DNA from 3 places in the Sinorhizobium sp. CCBAU 05631 genome. Region 2 is predicted to be linked to each of the others. Evidence: riboswitches for the same ligand, from Rfam matches in the RefSeq annotation. Region 2 holds a riboswitch; each other region holds the start of a gene.

Region 1 (7,377 bases), on a different replicon from region 2:
CGCCCGGCAAGACTGGCGCGGATGATTGCGCGCGCCGAAGCGACAGGCGCGCAGTTGGTCGTCGACAATCTCGACGTGCTGTCGCTCGACGGAAGCAATGTCCGGATGTTCGACGATGCCGACCTCGATGCATTGCCGGTACTGACGCTGCCGGCCTTCATCGAATCGAACGTGATTTTCCGCTCCGAGCACAACTTCGGCTACATGAAGCCGGTGTTCGAGCGCCGCTTCCTCGCCGATCATGGCCTGGCCTTCGACGAGTCGCTGAAGATCGGCGAGGATTACATCCTGCTCGCATCCGCGCTTGCATGCGGCGGGCGTTGCGCGGTGGAGCCCTCGGCCGGTTATACCTATCACATCCGCGAAGGCTCGATCTCGCGCGTTTTGAAACTCGAGCACATCGATGCGATGATCGCGGCAGACGAGGCATTCCTGCAGCGATATGCGCTTGACCCGCTATCGCGAAGGATGCAGCGCAAGCGTGCGCGCGGCTTCCGCCAGGCGCGCTCGTTTCTTCTGCTCGTCGAGTACCTGAAAAAGAGATCGTTGGCTGGCGCGCTGAAGACCGCGCTCGCCGACCCGATAGCGCTTCGGCATCTCCGGATGCCGATCGCCGCGCGATGGCGCCGCCTGGCGGCGCGGGCGCCGCAACCCGCCCCGATCACGGTGGCGGCTGAACGATCCCCGCTGGGCAATGATCCTCACACAAGCAAAGGATAACAAAATGGACCGCATCAGGACCGTCAGGAAAGCAGTGATCCCCGTTGCCGGGAACGGAACGAGGTTCCTTCCCGCGACAAAGGCCGTGCCGAAGGAAATGTTGACGATCGTCGACCGCCCGGTCGTCCAGTACGCCGTCGACGAGGCGCGCCAGGCCGGCATCGAGCACATCGTCTTCGTCACCAGCCGCAACAAGCAGGTGATCGAGGATCATTTCGACGACACGCCGGAACTCATCTCGTCGCTGACGCGCTCCGGCAAGAATGCGCAGATCTCCGAGCTCGAAGCTATGCTGCCGAAGGCCGGCTCCGTCAGCTTCACGCGCCAGCAGGCGCCGCTCGGCCTCGGCCACGCCGTCTGGTGCGCACGCGACCTGATCGGTGACGAGCCGTTCGCACTGCTGTTGCCGGACATGGTCTCCTTCGGCGCACGCGGCTGCATGGCAGGCCTCGTGGATCTCTATCGCGAGGTCGGCGGCAATGTCGTCGCCGTCGAGCAATGCGCCCCCGAAGAGGCCTCGAAATACGGCATCGTCGGCAAGGGCGATACGGTGCGCCACGGTTTCTCGGTCACCGAGATGATCGAAAAGCCGCCGGCGGGGCGGGCGCCGTCCAACTACTATCTGAACGGCCGCTATATCCTGCAGCCGGAGATCTTCTCCATTCTCGCGCACCAGTCACGCGGGGCCGGCAACGAGATCCAGCTGACCGACGGCATGCTGAAGCTTTCGGCAGACCAGTCCTTCCATGCCCATCCCTATGAGGGCCGGACCTTCGACTGCGGTTCGAAGCAGGGCTTCATCGAAGCCAATGTCGCCTTCGCGCTTGCCCGCGCCGACATCGGCGACGTCGTGTTCGAATCCGTCCGCGAGATCGTCCTGTCTCACGAAAGCCGCATCCGCGCGGCATAAGCCCAAGCTCCCGGCGGCCGCGCGAGGCCGCCGGGAGCAGAGCGTCGCGTGTCCTGCAGGACGCGGAGAAATCGCGCTTTGAAATACTGCATGTTTTTAAGGAAGCAGGCAGGAGGACCGGAGAAAAAGATGAACAGAACGGCCCCCATGAAACAGAGAAGTGTGCCCTTGAGCATCGTGCCCCGCGAGGAACAATCGGACGGCTTTATCGATCTCGACCGTCTGCTGGCCGTCGTCGTCCGCCGGGCAAGGCTCGTTGCAGCGTTCGTGGTGCTCTTCATCCTGCTCGGGGCCGCCTATCTGCTGTTCGCGACCCCCTATTACACCTCGCTGACGCAGATCCTCCTCGACGACAACCTGTCGAAATATGCCGAGGAAGAACCAGTGCCGACCAACAGCCAGATGCTCGACACGCAGATCGCCAGCGCGGTCGAGATCCTGAAGTCCGGGGAGCTGGCGCTGCGGGTGGTCGACAAGCTCAACCTTTCGGAGAACGATACCATCGTCAATCCGCCCCGTTCGCCTGCCGCCGTCGTCAAGGACTGGCTGAAGACGGCGACCGGCCTGTTCTCGGGCGGGCCGGGCGTTTCGGAGGAAGCGGCGCGCAATGGCCGCCGGCTGAAAGCCTCGGCAATCTTGCAGCAGTCGCTCTATGTCGAACGCGTCGGCCGCAGTTCGGTGATTTCGCTTTCCTTCCGATCGAGCGATCAGCAGCTTGCCGCCGGTGTCGTCAGGACCTATGCTGAAGCTTATCTGACCGACCAGCTGAACGCCAATTTCGAAGCGACGGAACGGGCTTCGGTCTGGCTGCAGGAGCGGCTTGACGATCTGCGGCAGCGCTCGCAGGCGGCCGCCCTCGAGGTCGAGCAGTTCCGCAGCGAGAACGGCCTGACCGCGGCGCGCGGCGAACTGATGTCCGAACAGCAGCTCGCCGATCTCAACAGTCAGCTGATCGTCGCGCAGGCGGATACGGCCAGTGCCTCGGCGCGCTACGAACAGTTCAAGTCGATCATCGACCAGGGGCCGGAGGCCGCCGTCAACAATGCCACCATCTCCCCCAAGGAGGGTGACAATTCGGTGATCCGGGACCTGCGCACCCGCTATCTCGGCATCGGCAAGCGGGAGCAGGAGGTGGCGCAGAATTTCGGCGAGGACCATCCGCAGGCGGTTTCGCTTCGGGCCGAGAAGGAGGACATCGGCCGGCAGATCTATCAGGAACTGCAGCAGCTGACGGCAAGCTACAAGAACGAGTTCGAAGTCGCCCGCTCGCGCGAGGCCTCGCTGCGCAAGAGCATCGAGGGGATCGCCGGCAAGAATTCCGACGCCAGCAAGTCGCTGGTGCAGTTGCGCGTCCTCGAGCAGAAGGCCGCGGCGCTGAAGACGCTCTACGAATCCTATCTCGGCCGCTACGAACAGGCAACGCAGCAACAGTCCTTCCCGATCGCCAAGGCGCGCGTCATTTCCGAAGCCGGCGTCCCGACGGCGCCGTCGAGCCCGAAGAAGACCATGACCTTGGCGCTTTCGGCCGTGCTCGGCCTGATGTTCGGCGGCGCCTATGCCGCATTCCTCGAATTCCGCGAAAGAACCTTCCGGCTTGAAGGCGAGGTGCGCTCCATGCTCGGCCACCGATCGCTCGGCTACGTTCCGCTGATCGGCTCGCGGACGAAGAAAACGACGCAGCTCGTGCGTGCCCGTTTCGGATCGGACCGACAACCGCACGACCCTTCGGAGGGCGCCACGCCATTCCAACGCCTTTCGCGGATCGTGCTCGATGCGCCGCGCTCCGCCTTCGCGGAGACATTCCGGAATGCCAAGCTCGCCTGCGACCATATGCTGCCCGGAAACGAGAGCCGCGTCATCGCGATCGTCTCGGCCCTTCCGGACGAGGGCAAGTCGATCGTCGCGGCCAATTTCGCGGCGCTGCTGGCCTCGAGCGGCAAGCGGACACTGTTGATCGACGCCGACATCCGCAAGCCCGGTCTCACCCAGATGATCACGCCGGCTCCGCGCACGGGGCTGGTCGAGACGCTGACGGGAGAAGCGACCTGGCCCGCCGGCATCAAGGTGGATCAGCGTACAAAGCTCGCGATCCTGCCGGCCGGCGGCGGAGCGTCGGATCGCAGGCATCAGAGCAACGAACTGCTCGCCTCCCAGGCGATGGCGGGGCTCATCGAGAATGCCCGCAATTCCTTCGACTACGTCGTCGTCGATCTCGCCGCGCTTGCTCCCGTGGTCGACGCGAAGGCCTTCACGCCGCTCGCAGACGGCGTCCTCTTCGTGGTAGAATGGGGCCGCACGCCCTCGAGGCTCGTTCGGGACCTCTTGAATTCCGAGCCGCAGATCGATGCAAAGGTCCTGGGCGTGATCCTCAACAAGACCGACATGGACGAACTCGAGAAATACAGCGACTTCGGCGGTGCGGAGAAATATCGGCACCGCTACGGCAAGTACTATATCGAGGAAGGCGTCACGAGCCGGCACACGGCCGCCTGACCGCGAACTCCTGCGCGGTGCTATAGGCGGCCCTGAATGGGTTCGCCTATAGCTGCTGCAATTGCCGGTGGGCGTGGCGGCAATCCCGCCTAATATGAATCCGCCTCAGCGCCCCCACCATTCGTGGAAATGGTGGACCGGTCCCCGGCCCCCTCCGACCTTCAGCCGGTCGGCGGCGGAAATCGCCGCGTGCAGATAGGCCTTCGCGGCGCCCACCGCCTCGGCGAGCGGCTGTCCCTTGGCAAGACCGGCGGCGATGGCGGCCGAAAGCGTGCAGCCGGTCCCGTGATCGTTGCGTGTTTCGATGCGCCGCGCCGGGAAGCGGACGAGCCGATCGCCGTCGAAGAAGAGGTCGGTCGCGTCGCTGCCTCTCCGATGCCCTCCCTTGATCAACACCGAGCGGGCGCCCGACGTCATGAGGGCCTCGGCCTGGCGGGTCATCTCGGCGTCGTCCTCTGCAACCGGGCGGCCGGTGAGAAGTGCCGCCTCCGGCAGATTGGGTGTGACGACGATGGCCAAGGGTAGAAGCTCATGCGTGAGCACGGCCATCGCATCCGGCTGCAACAACGGATCGCCGGAGGTTGCGACCATGACCGGGTCGACAACCGCGCGCCTCTCCAAGCGGCGCAAGCCTTCGGCGATGGCGATGATCGTTTCCCGGCGCGAGACCATACCGATCTTGATCGACTTCACGTCGAGATCGGAAAAAAGCGCGTCTATCTGCGCTGCGACAATCTCCGGCGAGACGTCCTCGACGGCGGTGACGCCCTTCGTATTCTGCGCGGTAATCGCCGTCACGACGCTGGCGCCGTAGACGCCGAGGGCCGAAAAAGTCTTGATATCCGCCTGGATACCGGCCCCGCCGCCCGAATCCGATCCGGCAATGGTGAGCGCGATCGGCGGCACGGGCGCATGAGGCTGCATTGGTCGATCTCCTGGTGAAAAAAATCACGGAGACCCAGGTGAAGGCGAAGACGTGGCGGAGGGTAGCCTCTTTCCGTTCCTACGCCGGCATGACCCGGATCAGGTTCAAGGGTCCGGCTCACCGCCGTCTCAGCGCCGCTCGGCGCTCCCCTCGGAATGCCGACATTCTATGCGGCAAGCATGCGGCAGTGTCAACGCTGCCACCTGCGAGCGACTGCTTGCGGACCCGCCATCTGCCGATGGAAGATTTTTCTCTGAAGCGGCAGAAACACGCTGCAGACGTTTCTCTTGCGCGTCGCGACGGCGCGTTTCGTCCTCGAAAACTCCGTTGATTGCGCTATTCTTGGGCCCATTCCCGTCGACCCGAAAGGAGCAAGCCATGAGCCTCCGCATCAACGACACCGCCCCCGATTTCACCGCCGAGACGACACAAGGCACCGTCAATTTCCATGAATGGATCGGCGATGGCTGGGCGGTGCTCTTCTCGCATCCGAAGAATTTCACGCCCGTCTGCACCACCGAACTCGGCGCCATGGCCGGGATCGAAGGCGAGTTTCGCAAGCGCGGCGTCAAGATCATCGGCATTTCGGTCGATCCCGTCGACAGCCACGCCAAGTGGAAGAACGACATCAAGGTCGCGACCGGCTTCGACGTCGAATATCCGCTGATCGGCGACCGGGATCTGAAGGTGGCCAAGCTCTACGACATGCTGCCCGCCGGCGTCGGCGACACGTCCGAGGGCCGCACGCCCGCCGACAACGCCACCGTGCGCTCGGTCTATGTCATCGGACCCGACAAGAAGATCAAGCTGATCCTCACCTATCCGATGACCACCGGCCGCAACTTCAACGAGATCCTGCGCGCCATCGATTCCATCCAGCTCACCGCCAAGCATCAGGTCGCAACGCCGGCAAACTGGAAGCAGGGCGAAGATGTCATCATCACGGCCGCAGTATCGAACGAGGACGCCATCCAGCGCTTCGGCTCCTTCGACACCGTTCTTCCCTATCTCAGGAAGACGAAGCAGCCGACGGCATGAGGCCACTGGGCAGCGCGTAACGACCAACAGCCGCGAAGGGCTCGTTTAGCCTTTCGCGGCTTCGATAGTCCTCCCCAACTCAATCCGCTTTCACTGCGCTGACGATTTCCGCCAGGACGCGATGCAACGCGTCGCGGTAGCCGTTGCGCGCCGACGGGCCGCTCTCCTCGGAGGTCATGACCACGGTGAGCTTCAGCGCCGGGACGATGTAGAGCATCTGGCCGCCATAGCCCCAGGCGAAATGGACCGTCTCGCCGCCGATCCGGCGGGTGAACCAGCCATAGCCATAGGCGTCGCCGGAGAAATAGGAGTTCGTGTGGGGCTGCCACGAAAGATCGATCCAGTCCGCCGGAACGATCTGCCGTCCGTCGGACGCCCGGCCGCCCTTGCGGTATAGTTCTCCGAAGGCAAGCAACGATCTTGCGCTCATCGCCATCTGATTACCGCCGAGATAAATGCCCTGGGGATCGCGTTCCCAGGCACCGATCCTGAAACCCTGAAGCGGACCGAGCCAATCGCGCGCGAGCGCGAGCGTCGACTTGCCGCCGACCTTGGTGAGGATCGCCGAAAGCAGGTGCGTCGAGGCTGTCGAATAGAGCATCCGGCCGCCAGGCTCGTCGGCGAAAGGCTGCGAGAGCGCGAAGCGAACCCAATTGCGGCTCGATACCCAACGGCCGTAATTCGGCCCCGACACCCGGCCAAGTCCGGCCTGCATGGAAAGCAGGTTGCCGATGGTGATATCATTGATCCGCGGATCCGCCGGCGAGGGCAGATCCTCCTTCAGCAGCGGTGCGATCTTCTGTTCAGGACCGTCCAGGAGGCCCTTGTCGATCGCGATCCCGACCAGGGCCGATATGATCGACTTCGACGCGGACTTGATATTGGTCGATTCGCCCGGAGAGTGGCCGCGATAGCCCTGCTCGGCGATCGTCTCACCGTCACGCGCGACTATGACGGTCTTCAGCGGCTTCAGCTCTTCCCGATCGGCAAGCCCCTTCACCAGATCGGGAACGGCAGGAGACTCCGCGGCTGCGCTGGAGGCAAGCGGCAGCAAGAGCAATAGAACGACGGCCAGAGATCTGATCATCGCCTCGACCTAGGGCGAACGGGCGCCGAAGTCATTACCTTCACCTAAAACTCACGACGAAGTGAATCCGTGCTCCGTCTCCCGCACCGGTCGTGGCAGTATTAAGGACGATCCATGACAAACCGGCGGATGAGCTACGGCACGTGGAAATTTCGATGCGGCCTAAGCCTCGTCGAACTTCTCGTGGCCTGACCCATTATCCAG
Region 2 (7,377 bases):
CGGAACCGCGGTCAGGAAGCGATAGATGCGGTCGCCGAGCCGGATGACGGTGACGTCGAAATCCCAGCGATCGGCGGAGGCACGCGCCGTCGCAGCCTCAAGGCCGCTGACGGAAACGGGACGAATGGTGTCGGGCTGCAGGCCGGTCACCCAGCCGCTGGCAATGTAGTCGGTCAAGTTGCGGCGGGCGTTGTCGGAAATGCCGTCGAAGCGGATGGCGACCTCGCCCGGACCCGTCGCCAGCACGGCTTCGGCCTTGTTGTCGATCTGGAAACCCTGGGGCACGTCGAAGCGTATGCCGAGTTGGCCGTGCAGGAAGGTCTGGCCGCGGACATAGCCTTCCTCCGGGCTGTCGCCATAGAGCAGCCCGTCAATGCCGGCGAGATAGTAATCCCGGCCGCGGTCGCCGCTCGTTCCTTCTGGGCCGAAGGCGCGCGCATGCCGGCGCGCCAGTTCGACGCGCTGCGGCGCGTTCGGGTGGCTCGACAGGAAGTCGAGGCTCTGGTCCGCTTCGGGATCGACCGCGGTGAAGCGGCTATAGGCAGCCATCGAATCGAGGAAGCGCGCGGCGGCGTAGGGATCGTAGCCGGCTTCGCCGAGCATCCTAACACCGATCACGTCGGCCTGCAGTTCCTGGTTGCGCGAGAAAGCCGCAAGCCGCAGCTTGCCGCGGGCGAGCGCCTGCTTGCCGGCAAGATTGGAGGACAGCACTTCGGAGACGACGCGGCTGGCGATCACCTCCGCCTCTTCGCGCTGCTGGCGCTGGATGCCGTGATTGGCGGTGACGTGCGCCATTTCGTGCGAAAGCACGGCGGCGACTTCCGAGGCGTCGTCGGCAAGCGCCAGCAAGCCGCGCGTGACGTAGAGATAGCCGCCCGGCAGCGCAAAGGCGTTGATTGCCGGGGAATTGAGGATGGTGATGCGGTAGGACTGCTGCGGGTTTTCCGAAACCGCCGTCAGCGCGCCGGTGATGCGGGCGACGAGCCGTTCGGTCTTGGCGTCCTTGTACTCGCCGCCGTAGCTCGCGACGATGCGCGGATGCTCGCGCGCGCCGAGCTGGGCGCGCGGATCGTTCTTCTGCACCTCCTCGACAATCTGCGGATTGGAGGAGGGCGAGACGGCGGGCTCGTAAGTCTGCTCGATGATCGACTGGCAGGCGGAAAGAAGGCTGAATGAAGACAGCGCAACCAAGGCGCGCAAAACCATGCCGGCATGCCGCGTCGGAAACCAGTCTCTTGTGACTGTCTGCCTTGCCATTCCTCAGCCCGTTCCATCCGCCGATGGCGCCTCTCGCCCTCGACGAAAAATCCTACTTTTTCAGCCGCATAACGCCGCCGGCGCCGGGTTTCTCAGCCATAACTCTGCTGTATCGATTTAACCGGCGCCTGCCTAGCTGATCCCAGTAGAAATAGTTGCCCCGTGGTATCACAGCAACGGATGCGCGAGTAACCTGCGCATCCGACCGGACGTTCCGCGCGTCGCATAGCGGGGCGGTCAAATTGTGGCGAAACGCGCATTGTCCAAAGATACTGCCGTAGTGCCCCGACCAATGGCTCATTCCTTCACCGGATCTCGTCATTGCCAAGAAAGCGGTTGATCGCTGCCAGGTCCCGCCTTGCCAGAAACCGATTGAGGGGGTCGTGAGCGACGATACGCCCGTCGTCGAGGAAAAGCACGCTGTCGGCGAGGCTCTTCACGTCATCGGGATGATGCGTGATCATCAGGATGGTGTTGGCTTCCTCGCGGTGAAGGTCGCTCAGAAGTTCGCGCATCTCGGCGCGCATTCCCGGGTCGAGCGCGGCGAAGGGTTCGTCGAGCAGCAGCAGCGGCCGATGCCGCACCAGCGCGCGGGCGAGCGCCACCCGCTGCCGCTCGCCGCCGGAAAGCGTCGGCGGCAGCCTTCTGCCGAAGCCGGCGAGCCCGACCCGCGCCAGCGCATCCTCGATCCTGTCGTGATCGGGCGGGCCGAGCCTCAGCGAGGGGCTGATTCCAAGGCCGACATTGGTCGCGACGTCGAGATGGGCGAAGAGATTGTTATCCTGGAAGATGACGGACACGGGCCGTTCTGCCGGAATGCGGCCGGCCATGTCGTCGCCGAGGATCCGTACATTGCCAGATTCCGGTGTTTCGAAGCCGGCGATGACACTGAAAAGCGTCGATTTTCCGGAGCCGGAGGGGCCGACGACGGCGGCGAACTGCCCGGCCGGAACCGCGCAGTCGAAGGCCAGGGCTGACGTTTCAAAGCGGACCCTCACGTCATTGAGGGACAAGGCAAGCGAACTCATGCGGCTCGTCCTTCCGCCGCCTTCTCTCCCGCCGTGCCGAGCACGGTCAGAGCGAGGCAGATGAGCCCCAGCATCAAGGCAATGCCGGCGGCGTCGGCGGTACGGTAGCTGCCCATCCGGCTATAGAGCAGCCAAGGTAGGGTCGCGAGATCCTGCGAACCGAAGAGGGCAACGGCGCCGAGATCGCCGAGCGACAGCGCGAGCCCGAAGGAGAGCGCCATCAGGAGCGGCTTGCGTAGCGCCGGCCAATCGATCCATCGCAGGCGATGGAAGCCGCGGATGCCGAGGCTGGCGGCAAGGCGCTCCGTTCGCGCGGCATGGGTCGCCATGGCCGGGGCCAGGACCCGGTGGACGAAGGGAAGCGCCATCAGCGCATTGATCGCGATCACGACGAAGGGAGCGAAACGCGCAACATCGCCGAAGGGGCGCAGGAGGAGGAACCAGCCGGCGCCGAGCACGACGGGCGGCGCGAGCAGGATGAAGGAAGTGCTGGCACCGATCGTGCCGGCAAACAGACGGGCGGGCATACCGCGGCGGCGCCTTCCGAGGAGCAGCCGTTGCGCCCGGATCATCAGACCGGCCATCGCGACCGAAATGGCGGCGGAGGGAAGGGCGATGGCGGCGCTGGTGATTAGCGCCCGACGGAATGCCGGCTCGCTGACGAGGCGGGCGAGATCGGCCTGCAATCCCGACGCTGCGATGGCGATGAAGGGCAAGCCGACGAAGAGGAGGGCGAGCGCCAGCCAGATGCCGTCGGCAAGGCGCGAAAGGCCACTCAGGCCGTCGAACCGCCGGGCTGCCCGCCCGCTCGTCTGGCCTTCTTCGGGGGGCGGAGCGAGAAATCTTAGGGCGATCAGCAGCGCGCCCGTCAGCGCGACCTGAAGGCCGGAAAGGGCGATCGCCCGGGGCGGGTCGAAATCGAAGCGCAGCGCCTGGTAGATCGCCACCTCGATCGTGCTCTGGGCCGGGCCGCCGCCGAGCGTCAGCACCAGCGTGAAGCTGGTGGCGCAGAGCATGAAGACGAGGCCGGCAATGCCCGGCAGCAATCCCCGGATCGCCGGCCATTCGATGAAGCGGAAGATCGCTAACGACCCCATGCCGAGATTGGCGGAGCTGCGCCAATATTCGCCGGGAATGCGCTCGAGTCCGGCAATCATCAGCCGGGCGGCAAGCGGCATGTTGAAGAAGACATGGGCAAGCAGGATGCCGAACAGGCCATAGACGCTGATCGGCTGCTGGCCCGTTGCCGAGAGAACGTGGTTCAGAATGCCCTGCCGGCCCCAGACCTCGATCAGGCCGAGCGCCGCGACGAGCGCCGGCAGGCCGAGCGGCAGGGCCATCAGCCGCAGCATCCAGATCCGGCAGGGGAAGGACGCCTGCCGTGCCAATGCGCGTGCCACGGGAATGGCGAAGAGGATCGACAGGGCCGTCGAGAGGCCCGCCTGCAGCAGCGTGAAGCGCGTGACGCGCCAGATATAGGCGTCGAACAGGCCGTCGGCGTTGCTCTCGCCCGTCTGCGTGATGAGGGCCATTCCCGCCATGCCGACAAAAAGCAGGATGCCGCCGAGGCAGAAAGCCGCGGCGGCGATCGTCATCCTGCTCTCGGTGCTGTCGAACAAGCCGGCCTCAGTTCTCGCTCATCGCCGCCAGCCATTCGTCGATCCAGGCCTTGCGGTTGGCCGCGACCTCCTCCGAGGGCAGCAGCAAGGTCTTTTCGGGATTGACGAGTTTGCCAAAGGCTTCCGGCAGCGGCTCCTTGGTGGTGCCGACCGGCATCATCCAGTTGGTGGTCGGAATGATCGACTGGAATTCCGGACCGGTCATGAAGGCCAGGAACTGGCGGGCGAGTTCCGGTTCCTTGGCGTTCTTCGTCGCGCCGGCCACTTCGATCTGGATGTAGTGACCCTCGGCGAAGGCTGCTGCCTGATAGCGATCCGTGTTTTCCGCCACCATGTGATAGGCGGGGGAGGTTGTGTAGGAAAGCACCATCGGTGCCTCGCCCTTGGTGAACAGGCCATAGGCTTCCGACCAGCCGGGGGTCACCGTCAGCACGCGATCCTTGAGCTTGGCCCAAGCCTCGCCGGCCTTGTCGCCATAGACCGATTTCACCCAGAGCAGCAGGCCGAGGCCGGGCGTCGAGGTGCGCGGGTCTTCGATGACGATCTTTTGCGCAGGATCGCCCTCGACCAGCTCCTTGAGGCTCTTCGGCGGGCTCTTCAGGGTCGCGGTGTCGTAGACCACGGCGAAGTGGCCGAAGTCATAGGGCACGAAGGTATCGTCGGAAAAATCGCCGGGAACCTTGAGGCCTTTTGTGTCGAGGCCGTGCGGGGCGAAATAGCCGGTGGCCTTGGCCTCGGCGATGAGGTTGGTATCGAGGCCGAGAATGATGTCGGCCTTCGAACCCTCGCCTTCCAGCTTCAACCGCGTCAGGAGCTCGACGCCGTCGGCAACGCCGACATAATTCACCTTGCAGTCGCAGGTCTTGCCGAAGGTTTCGGCGACCTTGGCGCCAGGACCCCATTCGGTGATGAAGCTCTCATAGGTGTAGATCGTCAGCGTCTTTTCGGCAGCTGCGGCGCTCGCGGAAAATGCTGCGATGGCCACGGTGGCGATAGCCAGCCGGCCAAGGATCTTGCGATGGAGTGAACTGGACATCTGGGCACTTCTCCCTGTTGTTGATGTTGCACGGGAAAAGCGCGTATCGGTCCGATCGCTTCTAATCCCTCCGCCGGTACGAGCCGGATCAGGTTCCGCGGGTTGGCTCGAAGCCTCTCAGCCATTGAATCCGCGAGCGGTTCCAGGCACCCCGTTAGAGCAACCAAGATTTAGCTTCGGGCGGCAGCCAAGGCAAGCGGAGTTTCGGCCGGAGCATTGGCCCTTGGCGCTGCCTGCGCTATTAAGAGGCCTGAAGCCTGCAAGGCTTTGAAATTCAAACAACGGCGGCGGCGTTTTGTTCGCCAAGCGAGGCCATTTCATGCCGGATATGCTCGTTCGCCTCTATGCTTTGCCCGAGGATCGCGCGTCCCGGCTCGGCCCCGACGTTGCCATTCGGCGCGCCCTGGCGCCCGAGCGCAGGATCGTCGTCTCCTGGATCGAGGAGCGCTTCGGCACCCTTTGGGCGGGCGAGGCGGAAGCGGCCTTCTCCTCGACGCCGACGCGGATCCATCTCGCGCTCTGCAAGGGCGAGCTTGCCGGCTTTGCCTGCCATGACGTGACGGCGCTCGGCTTCTTCGGTCCGACGGGCGTCGACAAAACATTGCGCGGCCGCGGCATCGGCGAGGCTTTGCTCTTCGAGAGCCTCTCCGCCATGCGCGCCGCCGGCTATGCCTATGCGATCATCGGCGGCGTCGGCCCGGCCGAATTTTACGCGCGCGCCGTCGGCGCGGTGGAGATTCCCGATTCGACGCCCGGCCTCTATGCCGACATGCTGTTGCCAGAGGAAAGCGGAAGTTGATCCAAGCAGTCCTGTTTGGCCAAACGGCCTGAAGAGGCGTTCTACCCTTTTCCTTCGCTGCCGCTTTGCGCTATGGGCTTCTGCCATGACCCGATCGACCTTCACCATTCTTCTCGGCGGCGCGCTCAGCTTGACGGAGCGGCTGACGGCGCAGCTTTCCGGCAGCCGGTTCATCGCGGCGGACGGCGGCATGCGCCACGCGAAGACCCTCGGCATCGTCCCGGATCTCTGGGTCGGCGATTTCGATTCGACCGACGAAACGCTGCTGGCGGCATTCGCCCAAGTCCCGCGGGAAAACTATCCCGCCGCCAAGAACGCCACCGATGGCGAGATCGCGGTCGAGGCCGCGCTTGCGCGCGGTGCGACCACGCTGATCTTCGCCGGCGCACTCGGCGGCACACGCAGCGACCATGCCTTCCTGCATCTCTTGCAACTCGCGGCGCTTGCGGAAGAGGGCCACGATGCGTTCATGACCTCGGGCGAGGAGGAGGCCTATCCGCTGATGCCGGGCACCCGTGAGATCGACCTGCCGAAGGGCAGCCTATTTTCGGTCCTCGGATTCACCGAGCTTTCCGGACTGTCGATCGAAAACGTCCGCTATCCGCTCGACGGCTTCGCGCTTTCCTTCGGATCGTCCCGGACCATTTCCAACGTCGCGGAAGGTCCGGTCCGCTTCTTCCTGAAATCCGGCCGGGCCGTGGTCCTCGCCCGCCCCTACGATCTTTCCGGAGCCTGACGCCTTGGCGCCCCCCATCCTCAAGCTTGACGACATCTTCCTGACCTTCGGCGGCACGCCGCTTCTCGCCGGCGCCAATCTGCAGGTCGAGTCCGGCGACCGCATCTGCCTCGTCGGCCGAAACGGATCCGGCAAGTCGACGCTGATGAAGATCGCCGCCGGCCTCGCCGAGGCGCAGTCCGGAGAGGTTTTCCGGCACCCGTCGGTGACAATCCGCTATCTGCACCAGGCGCCGGATTTCGACCGCTTCGATTCGGTGCAGGCCTATGCGGAGGCGGGGCTGGGACCCGGCGACGATCACTACCGCGTCACTTACCTGTTGCAGCATCTGGGGCTGACCGGCGAGGAAGACCCGAAGCGCCTCTCCGGCGGCGAGGCGCGGCGCGCCGCGCTTGCCCGTGTGCTCGCGCCGGAGCCCGATATCCTGCTTCTCGACGAGCCGACCAACCATCTCGACCTGCCGACGATCGAGTGGCTCGAAGACGAGCTCAGCCGCAGCCGCTCGGCACTCGTCTTGATCTCGCACGACCGGCGCTTTCTCGAAAAAGTCTCGACCGCCACCGTCTGGCTCGATCGCGGCCAGTCGCGCCGGCTCGACCGCGGCTTCGCCCATTTCGAAGCCTGGCGCGACGAGGTACTGGAGGCGGAGGAGCTCGAACAGCACAAGCTCGGCAAGGCGATCGAGCGCGAGGAGCACTGGCTGCGCTACGGCGTCACGGCGCGGCGCAAGCGCAACATGCGCCGCCTCGGCGAGCTGCAGGACATGCGGGCGCGCCACCGCGGCCACAAGGGGCCGCAGGGGACGATCCAGGCGACCGTCGCCGATGCCAGGGAATCCGGCAAGCTGGTCATCGAGGCGGACAAGATCACCAAGGCCTATGGCGAGCGCACGATCGTCGCGC
Region 3 (7,377 bases), on a different replicon from region 2:
CGCCGAGGGAATCAGGGAGGTGACACTTCCCTGCCGCGTGACCGCCAACGAGGCGGAGACAGCGCATCATCTCGCACGGATGGGCTACGGGCTGATTCAGGCGCCCCGCTATCGCTTCCGGGAGGATCTGGCGCGAGGCGACCTTGTAGAGGTCCTGCCGGCCCAGCCGCCGCCGCCACTGCCGCTCGCTGCCTATTATCCGCAGAACCGTCAGCTATCGCCACGTGTGCGGGTTTTCCTCGATTGGGTGGCGGCGGTTTTCGATGCGACAGATTTGTAGTTTGATGTTCTTGCCTGCGCCCGAGACTCGGGCGTCCACCCCCGCTGCCAGTCGTGATGCTTTGCCCCAACCGAACGACGCCGTAGAGTAGGGACTTTCGCGACAGTCGCAACGTCTTGACGCAACCTGCTCGTTACAGGACGAACAACGGTCTTACACTCTTCTGCGACCGCGGTGAATGCGGAGAAACGACCCTTTGCTGTCATCCGCAACAAAGGCAGTGAACGACACGATTGAGCCCTATCCTGTCATTCGCAACTCGCGATCGCATTGCCGCGCAGGTGTTCCCCCGCGGGCGCATGAGCGGATCGAGCGCGCCAGCGGCGACCTCGGGCTCGCGGTCCTTCTTTATCTCCGCCGACATTCCGCTTAAAACCGTCCTCGGCCGCTTGGGCTCGCCGAATTGTACGAGAAGCATCAAAGCATCTTGGGGGAGTATACTTCTGCTCGATGAGCCAACGGTCGAGTTGCCTCAACTCTGCGTCCTCAGTTGCCTGGCAGCATGATGCCACCCCGGGCCGCTCCGCCGTTCCCATCGGCGAGAGCGACCCGATAGCCGTGCAGGCGCGGCAGAATTATTTGTATCACCCACTGTCGGCATCGGCCCTGGTCGTCCGTCTTCTCGTTGCAACATCACGCAGCGGAGAGATCGATATGCTTACATTACCGACGATTGTCGAACGAGCGGCCGTTTCCTATGTCGCCGTGAAGAAGCAGGTCGCCTTGCCATTCGACAATGAGGTGCCCGCCATCCTCAGCGAGCTTTTTGCGTTCGTAGCCATGCATCAGTTGGAAGCCGGTGCGGTGTTTTTCAAGCACAATGTCATCGTGATGCCAGAGATCGAGATGGAGTTCGCCGTTCCTGTGGATCGCCTCGTGCGAGGACAAGGCTCGATTGTTAGCGGAACCCTTCCTGCCGGACGCTACGCTGAAGTAACCTACTTCGGGCCTTATGATGACCTGCTCACCGTCAATGGCGTTCTGATTGGCTGGGCGTTACACGCCGGAATCGTCTTTGACTCACATCAGGTGGGCGCAGGAGAGTGGTTCGCTGCACGAAGTGAGATATATCACAACAGCCCCGCTGAGGAGCCAAATCCTCAGAGGCTGAAAACGACGGTTTCCATCAAGTTGAAGGATTGAGCCACGGAACAGACGGCTCGTCTCCGACTTCGGCGTGATGAAATCGGTCGCGGGGCCGGTGATGACGGACGTAGTCCCGCTTTTCGGCGGCGGTGCGTTTTTCAGAGCCCCCTTTAGGAACTCCAACTCCAGAGCCTGCTTGCCGACTAGCCGCTCCAGCGCCGCGATCCGCGCCTCATATTCCTGGAGGAGGTCAACGGCCTGCGCATCCTCGTCAAATGCACCTTCCTCGTACTTCTGAACCCAGATGCGGATAAGATTGCGCGACACGTCGTGGCGTTTTGCCAGACCATGCAGCGTTTCGCCGGCGAGAAATTCCTGCGCGACCTGACGTTTGAATTCGACGCTGTGACTGCGGTGCTTTGCCATGGGTCTTCTTTCCGAAAACCCGGTAGGCCGGTCAATTCCTCATCCCGATCTGTCCACCCCAAGGGGCGCACTCCAATGCCGGGTCACTTCTCAGTGCAAATCAACACGCAATATTGTGCTGCCGCCCCGGTCGTCATTTCGACCTGTCAAGTAGCGGTTGCGACCTCCTCCGAACTTTCGCGTAAATGCGATCGTGTCCACGGGAGTTCTCTAATCGCGGTTGTCAAGTTGATCGCCGAGGGCGTCACAGGTCAGGCTCATGGTTCTCTTCGAGGTCGGCACTTTGGCCGCCTCATCATGGCGTTGGATAGGCTCGGTCGACCAATGTGGTGTTCGCGGTTGCCTGTATCAGACAGTATCGCATTCCTGGGATCGGTCTTGACCGCGCCATCGTCCTGACCGGACGATCTCGCTGATCTCAGCTAATCATGGACATCACTGTTATGATGCCAGATCGCCCGGCTCTTGCGATGACCAACGGAAGGGTTCACCGGATATCCAAAATTGGCCATTGGAGGACTGAACCGCGGCGCACGCTCGCCGCTTGTTGCCATGCCATTGCAGCAGCAACTTCGGCCGCTTGCGACCAGCGATCGTCGATGAGCGTTCGTTCCAGAGACTGCGGCGTGCCAGCGCGACCCAAACCACAGCGTCGGCCGCCGCTTCCGGCGCGCTTTCCCCAAGGCACCCGGGCTTTAAACTGTCCATTCGCCTGGTCGGCGTGAAATCGTTCGGTCCAAGTTCGGAGCCGTGTTTACTGCTGAGCGCTACCATGTAAAGCGGGAAGCAAAAGCTACGCCGCGTGTGGGTTTTACTCTACCGCTCCAAACCGAAAATTGTCATATGTCCGTTGGCTTTAGCAGCTCCCTCACTTCGCTCCAGCCTGAAGTCGTTAAGGCGTCGCATCTACCGTTGAGCGCTTCAATTTGAAATCACAAAGCAAAAGCACACCCACAATGGGGCGCAGTTTTTTAAATGAGTCTCTTTGCGTCTTAGGCGATCATTAACCATCTGTATTAACGCGTAAAATCTCGCAACCGGAAGTCAATTGGTCTCAAACTTCCGTCATCCGGACCATAATTTCCGTGCCCCTTCACTATCGATAGGTATCAAGTATCGATAGTGCGACGGAATGCCCGCACGTCGCACTCGGTTCCTAACCTCCTCTAAACAGTCTTGACGCCGCGGCGATAACAGTGACTATTGGCGTCCATTCACCAGGGGGGTCCCGGCAAGGGGCTGAGATACTGCTAGAGCGCGCAGTGACCCGTTGAACCTGATCCAGTTCATACTGGCGTAGGGACGGTGCAGACGCTTGATGCCAGGATTCCGTATTCCCGCGATCCATCGGCGATGCGTCTTTTCATCCTTCCGGCTTCAGAACTGGGTCTCCAACGCGAAAACTTTGGAGCCTCAAGATGAATGTTTTCAAGCCTCTCGCAGCACCCTCGGTCACGCAGGGGCCGCTTCCGGCCTCCCGCAAGGTCTACAAGCCGGGCGAGATCCATGCCGGCATCCGCGTGCCGATGCGGGAGATCGCGCTGCATCCGACCTCCGGCGAGCCGCCGGTCACCGTCTATGATGCCTCCGGCCCCTATACCCTCGAGGGCGCCGATATCCATATCGACGAGGGCCTGCCGCGGCTGCGCCGCGACTGGATTCTGGCGCGCGGCGATGTCGAAAGCTATGAGGGCCGTACCGTCAAGGCGGAGGACAACGGCTTTGCATCTGGCGAGCGGCTGACGCCGGAATTCCCCGTCCGCCACCGGCCGCTGAGGGCCAAGCCCGGTCAGGCGATCACCCAGCTTGCCTATGCGCGGGGCGGCATCATCACGCCGGAAATGGAGTTCATCGCCATACGCGAAAACCTCGGCCGCAAGGCCGCCAAGGAGGCGCTCGCCCGCGACGGCGAGAGTTTCGGCGCCGCGGTTCCCGATTTTGTCACCCCGGATTTCGTCCGCCAGGAGGTCGCCAGCGGCCGGGCGATCATCCCCGCCAACATCAACCATCCAGAATCGGAACCGATGATCATCGGCCGCAATTTCCTGGTAAAGATCAACGCCAATATCGGCAACTCCGCCGTCACCTCGTCTATGGCAGAAGAGGTCGAGAAGATGGTCTGGGCAACCCGCTGGGGCGCCGATACGGTCATGGACCTTTCGACCGGCCGCAACATCCACAACATCCGCGAATGGATCATCCGCAATTCGCCGGTACCGATCGGCACGGTGCCGCTCTATCAGGCGCTGGAGAAGGTCGGCGGCATCGCCGAGGATCTCAGTTGGGAGGTCTTCCGCGACACGCTGATCGAGCAGGCCGAGCAGGGTGTCGACTATTTCACCATCCATGCCGGCGTGCGGCTGCACTATATCCCGCTCACCGTCGATCGCGTCACCGGCATCGTCTCGCGCGGCGGCTCGATCATGGCCAAGTGGTGCCTGCACCACCACCGCGAAAGCTTCCTCTACGAGCATTTCGACGAGATCTGCGACATCTGCCGCGCCTATGACGTCTCCTTCTCGCTCGGCGACGGCCTGCGTCCCGGCTCGATCGCCGACGCCAATGACGCGGCGCAGTTCGCGGAACTCGAAACGCTCGGTGAGCTGACGAAGATCGCCTGGGCGAAGGATTGCCAAGTGATGATCGAGGGCCCCGGCCACGTGCCGATGCACAAGATCAAGGAGAACATGGACAAGCAGCTCAAAACCTGCGGCGAGGCCCCCTTCTATACGCTCGGGCCGCTGACGACCGACATCGCGCCCGGCTACGACCACATCACCTCAGGCATCGGCGCGGCGATGATTGGCTGGTTCGGCACCGCCATGCTCTGCTACGTCACGCCGAAGGAGCATTTGGGCCTGCCGGACCGCAACGACGTCAAGGTCGGCGTCATCACCTACAAGATCGCCGCGCACGCCGCCGACCTTGCCAAGGGCCATCCGGCCGCCCGCATCCGCGACGACGCGCTGTCGCGAGCCCGTTTCGAATTCCGCTGGGAAGATCAGTTCAACCTGTCGCTCGATCCGGAAACCGCCCGCAATTTCCACGACGAAACCTTGCCGAAGGAGGCACACAAGGTCGCGCATTTCTGCTCCATGTGCGGCCCGAAATTCTGCTCGATGCGGATTTCCCACGACATCCGCGCCGAGGCGCAGAAGGAGGGGCTCGAGGCCATGGCGGCGAAGTATCGCGAGGGCGGCGACCTCTACATGCCGGTCGGCGAAGGCGCAGCCACGACCGCCGGAGAATGAGATGCACGTGTTGATCAAGGGGGCTGGCGTCGCCGGCCTCACGGCCGCCCATGAACTCGTTGCGCGCGGCGCGGCGGTCATGGTCGCGGAACGAACACATGGCTTTGCGACTGCCGCCTCGTGGTACGCCGGCGGCATGCTCGCCCCCTGGTGCGAGCGGGAAAGCGCCGAGGAGGCCGTTCTTATCCGCGGCGGCGCTGCCGCCGGCTGGTGGGAGGCCGCGCTACCCGCCGGTTCGGTCCATCGCAACGGCACGCTGGTCGTCGCCCCACTGCGCGACGCGGCCGAACTCAGGCGCTTCGCCTCGCGCACCTCCGGCTACCGCTGGATCGGCGCGGAAGAAATCGTAGCGCTGGAGCCGGCGCTCGCCGGGCGGTTTCGCGAGGCGCTGTTCTTTCCTGAGGAAGCGCATCTCGATCCGCGCCGCGCACTTTCAGCTCTCAGACAGGGGCTCGAAGCGCAAGGCGTGGTTTTCAGCGGCGGCGGGATCGAGGAAAGCCGCTTCGACCTGACCATCGACTGCACCGGCGCCGCAAGAATCGGCGAGTTCAAGGGACTGCGCGGCGTTCGCGGCGAAATGCTCTACCTCCAGACCGACGAGGTCAGCCTTTCCCGTCCGGTGCGCCTGCTGCATCCGCGCATTCCGCTCTATATCGTGCCGCGCGGTGGCGGGCTCTTCATGTGCGGGGCGACGATGATCGAAAGCGACGACGACGGCCCGATCACCGCCCGCTCGCTGATGGAGCTCCTGAACGCCGCCTATACGCTGCACCCGGCCCTTGCCGAGGCCCGCCTGGTCGAGACCGGCACCGGCGTGCGACCCGCCTTTGCCGACAACCTGCCGCGCGTCACCCGGCAGAACAACGCCATCACCGTCAACGGCCTCTACCGCCACGGCTTCCTGCTGTCGCCGGCGCTCGCTGAGGAGGTGGCTGCGCTGGCGCTTGGCGCAGAATTGAAGAGAGGAAATGCCCGATGAAGCTGACCATCAACGGCGAGGAGCACGAGCTCCCGGCCGCCACTTTGGCCGAAGCGCTGGCGCTCCTCGAATACGAGGACGACTGGCTCGCGACCGCGGTCAATGGCGAGCTCGTCCACAGGGCCGACCGAGCAAATCACCATCTCAGGGACCGCGACCGGATCGAGGTCCTGTCGCCGATGCAGGGAGGCTGATCATGCCGCAATTCTATGGAACCGAACTGCGCTCGCGGCTGCTGCTCGGCACGGCGCGTTATCCTTCGCCGGCCAGTCTTGCCGAGGCGGTGCGGCGGTCGGGCACCGATATCGTCACGGTCTCGCTTCGCCGCGAGACCGCCGGCGGGCGCTCCGGCGGCGCCTTTTTCGAACTGGTCCGCGAGCTCGGCGTCCGCGTCCTGCCGAACACCGCGGGCTGCCATTCCGTCTCGGAGGCGGTGCTGACCGCGAAGATGGCGCGCGAGGTGTTTTCGACCGACTGGATCAAGCTCGAAGTCATCGGCCACCACGATACGCTGCAGCCGGACGTCTTCGGTCTCGTCGAGGCGGCGCGTATCCTCACCGGCGAGGGGTTCGAGGTGTTCCCCTACACGACCGACGATCTGGTCGTTGCCGAACGGCTGCTCGAGGCCGGCTGCAAGGTGCTGATGCCCTGGTGCGCGCCGATCGGCAGCGCCATGGGTCCGCAGAACCTGCAGGGCTTACGCGCCATGCGCGCCGAATTTCCCGACGTGCCGCTGATCGTCGACGCCGGCATCGGCCGACCCTCGCATGCGGCAACCGTGATGGAACTCGGCTACGACGCGGTGCTCCTCAACACCGCGGTCGCCGGCGCCGCCGACCCGGCTGCCATGGCCGAGGCTTTCGCCAAGGCGATCGAGGCCGGGCATATGGCCTTTCACGCCGGACTGCTGGAGCCGCGCGACATGGCCGTTCCCTCCACCCCCGTCATCGGAAAGGCGGTTTTCTCGTGAAGCTCGACCCGTTCTATCTCATCGTCGACAGCGCCCAATGGATCGAACGGTTGGTCCCGCTCGGCGTCAGGCTGGTGCAGCTCAGGATCAAGGAGCGGAGCGACGAAAACCTTCGCGGCGAGATCCGCAGGGCCAAGGCAATCTGCGCGGTGCATCGGTGCCAGTTGATCGTCAACGATTACTGGCAGTTGGCAATCGAGGAAGGCTGCGACTTCGTCCATCTCGGCCAGGAGGATCTCGCCGATGCCGATCTCGGCGCGATCCGCGCCGCAGGGCTGAAGCTCGGGGTGAGCACCCATGACGAGGCGGAGCTCGAAACGGCGCTTGCCGCCGAACCGGACTATGTGGCGCTCGGGCCGATCTACCCGACGATCCTCAAGAAGAT

What was found. A riboswitch is a leader RNA that binds a small molecule or an ion and turns the genes downstream of it on or off. The one in region 2 is predicted to bind thiamine pyrophosphate.
Region 1: linked by a shared signal. The riboswitch ahead of thiD (bifunctional hydroxymethylpyrimidine kinase/phosphomethylpyrimidine kinase) and the one ahead of thiB (thiamine ABC transporter substrate binding subunit) in region 2 are both predicted to bind thiamine pyrophosphate.
Region 3: linked by a shared signal. The riboswitch ahead of thiC (phosphomethylpyrimidine synthase ThiC) and the one ahead of thiB (thiamine ABC transporter substrate binding subunit) in region 2 are both predicted to bind thiamine pyrophosphate.

The regions. Positions count from the first base shown of each region.
Region 1 covers NZ_CP023064.1:544,515-551,891, reverse strand. Annotated here, with positions in the region: gene SS05631_RS22180 (glycosyltransferase family 2 protein) at 1-720, shown strand, start outside; gene SS05631_RS22175 (UTP--glucose-1-phosphate uridylyltransferase) at 725-1,630, shown strand; gene SS05631_RS22170 (polysaccharide biosynthesis tyrosine autokinase) at 1,760-4,123, shown strand; gene thiD (bifunctional hydroxymethylpyrimidine kinase/phosphomethylpyrimidine kinase) at 4,229-5,029, opposite strand; TPP riboswitch at 5,107-5,209, opposite strand; gene SS05631_RS22160 (peroxiredoxin) at 5,427-6,086, shown strand; gene SS05631_RS22155 (serine hydrolase) at 6,166-7,173, opposite strand.
Region 2 covers NZ_CP023063.1:3,522,836-3,530,212, reverse strand. Annotated here, with positions in the region: gene SS05631_RS17240 (M48 family metalloprotease) at 1-1,257, opposite strand, end outside; gene SS05631_RS17235 (ATP-binding cassette domain-containing protein) at 1,563-2,285, opposite strand; gene thiP (thiamine/thiamine pyrophosphate ABC transporter permease ThiP) at 2,282-3,880, opposite strand; gene thiB (thiamine ABC transporter substrate binding subunit) at 3,912-4,940, opposite strand; TPP riboswitch at 4,989-5,104, opposite strand; gene SS05631_RS17220 (GNAT family N-acetyltransferase) at 5,260-5,739, shown strand; gene SS05631_RS17215 (thiamine diphosphokinase) at 5,825-6,475, shown strand; gene SS05631_RS17210 (ABC-F family ATP-binding cassette domain-containing protein) at 6,480-7,377, shown strand, end outside.
Region 3 covers NZ_CP023064.1:97,939-105,315, reverse strand. Annotated here, with positions in the region: gene SS05631_RS19955 (LysR family transcriptional regulator) at 1-280, shown strand, start outside; gene SS05631_RS31120 (GyrI-like domain-containing protein) at 731-1,423, shown strand; partial or broken gene SS05631_RS19945 (transposase) at 1,472-1,792, opposite strand; TPP riboswitch at 3,002-3,113, shown strand; gene thiC (phosphomethylpyrimidine synthase ThiC) at 3,211-5,043, shown strand; gene thiO (glycine oxidase ThiO) at 5,045-6,022, shown strand; gene thiS (sulfur carrier protein ThiS) at 6,019-6,216, shown strand; gene SS05631_RS19925 (thiazole synthase) at 6,219-6,992, shown strand; gene SS05631_RS19920 (thiamine phosphate synthase) at 6,989-7,377, shown strand, end outside.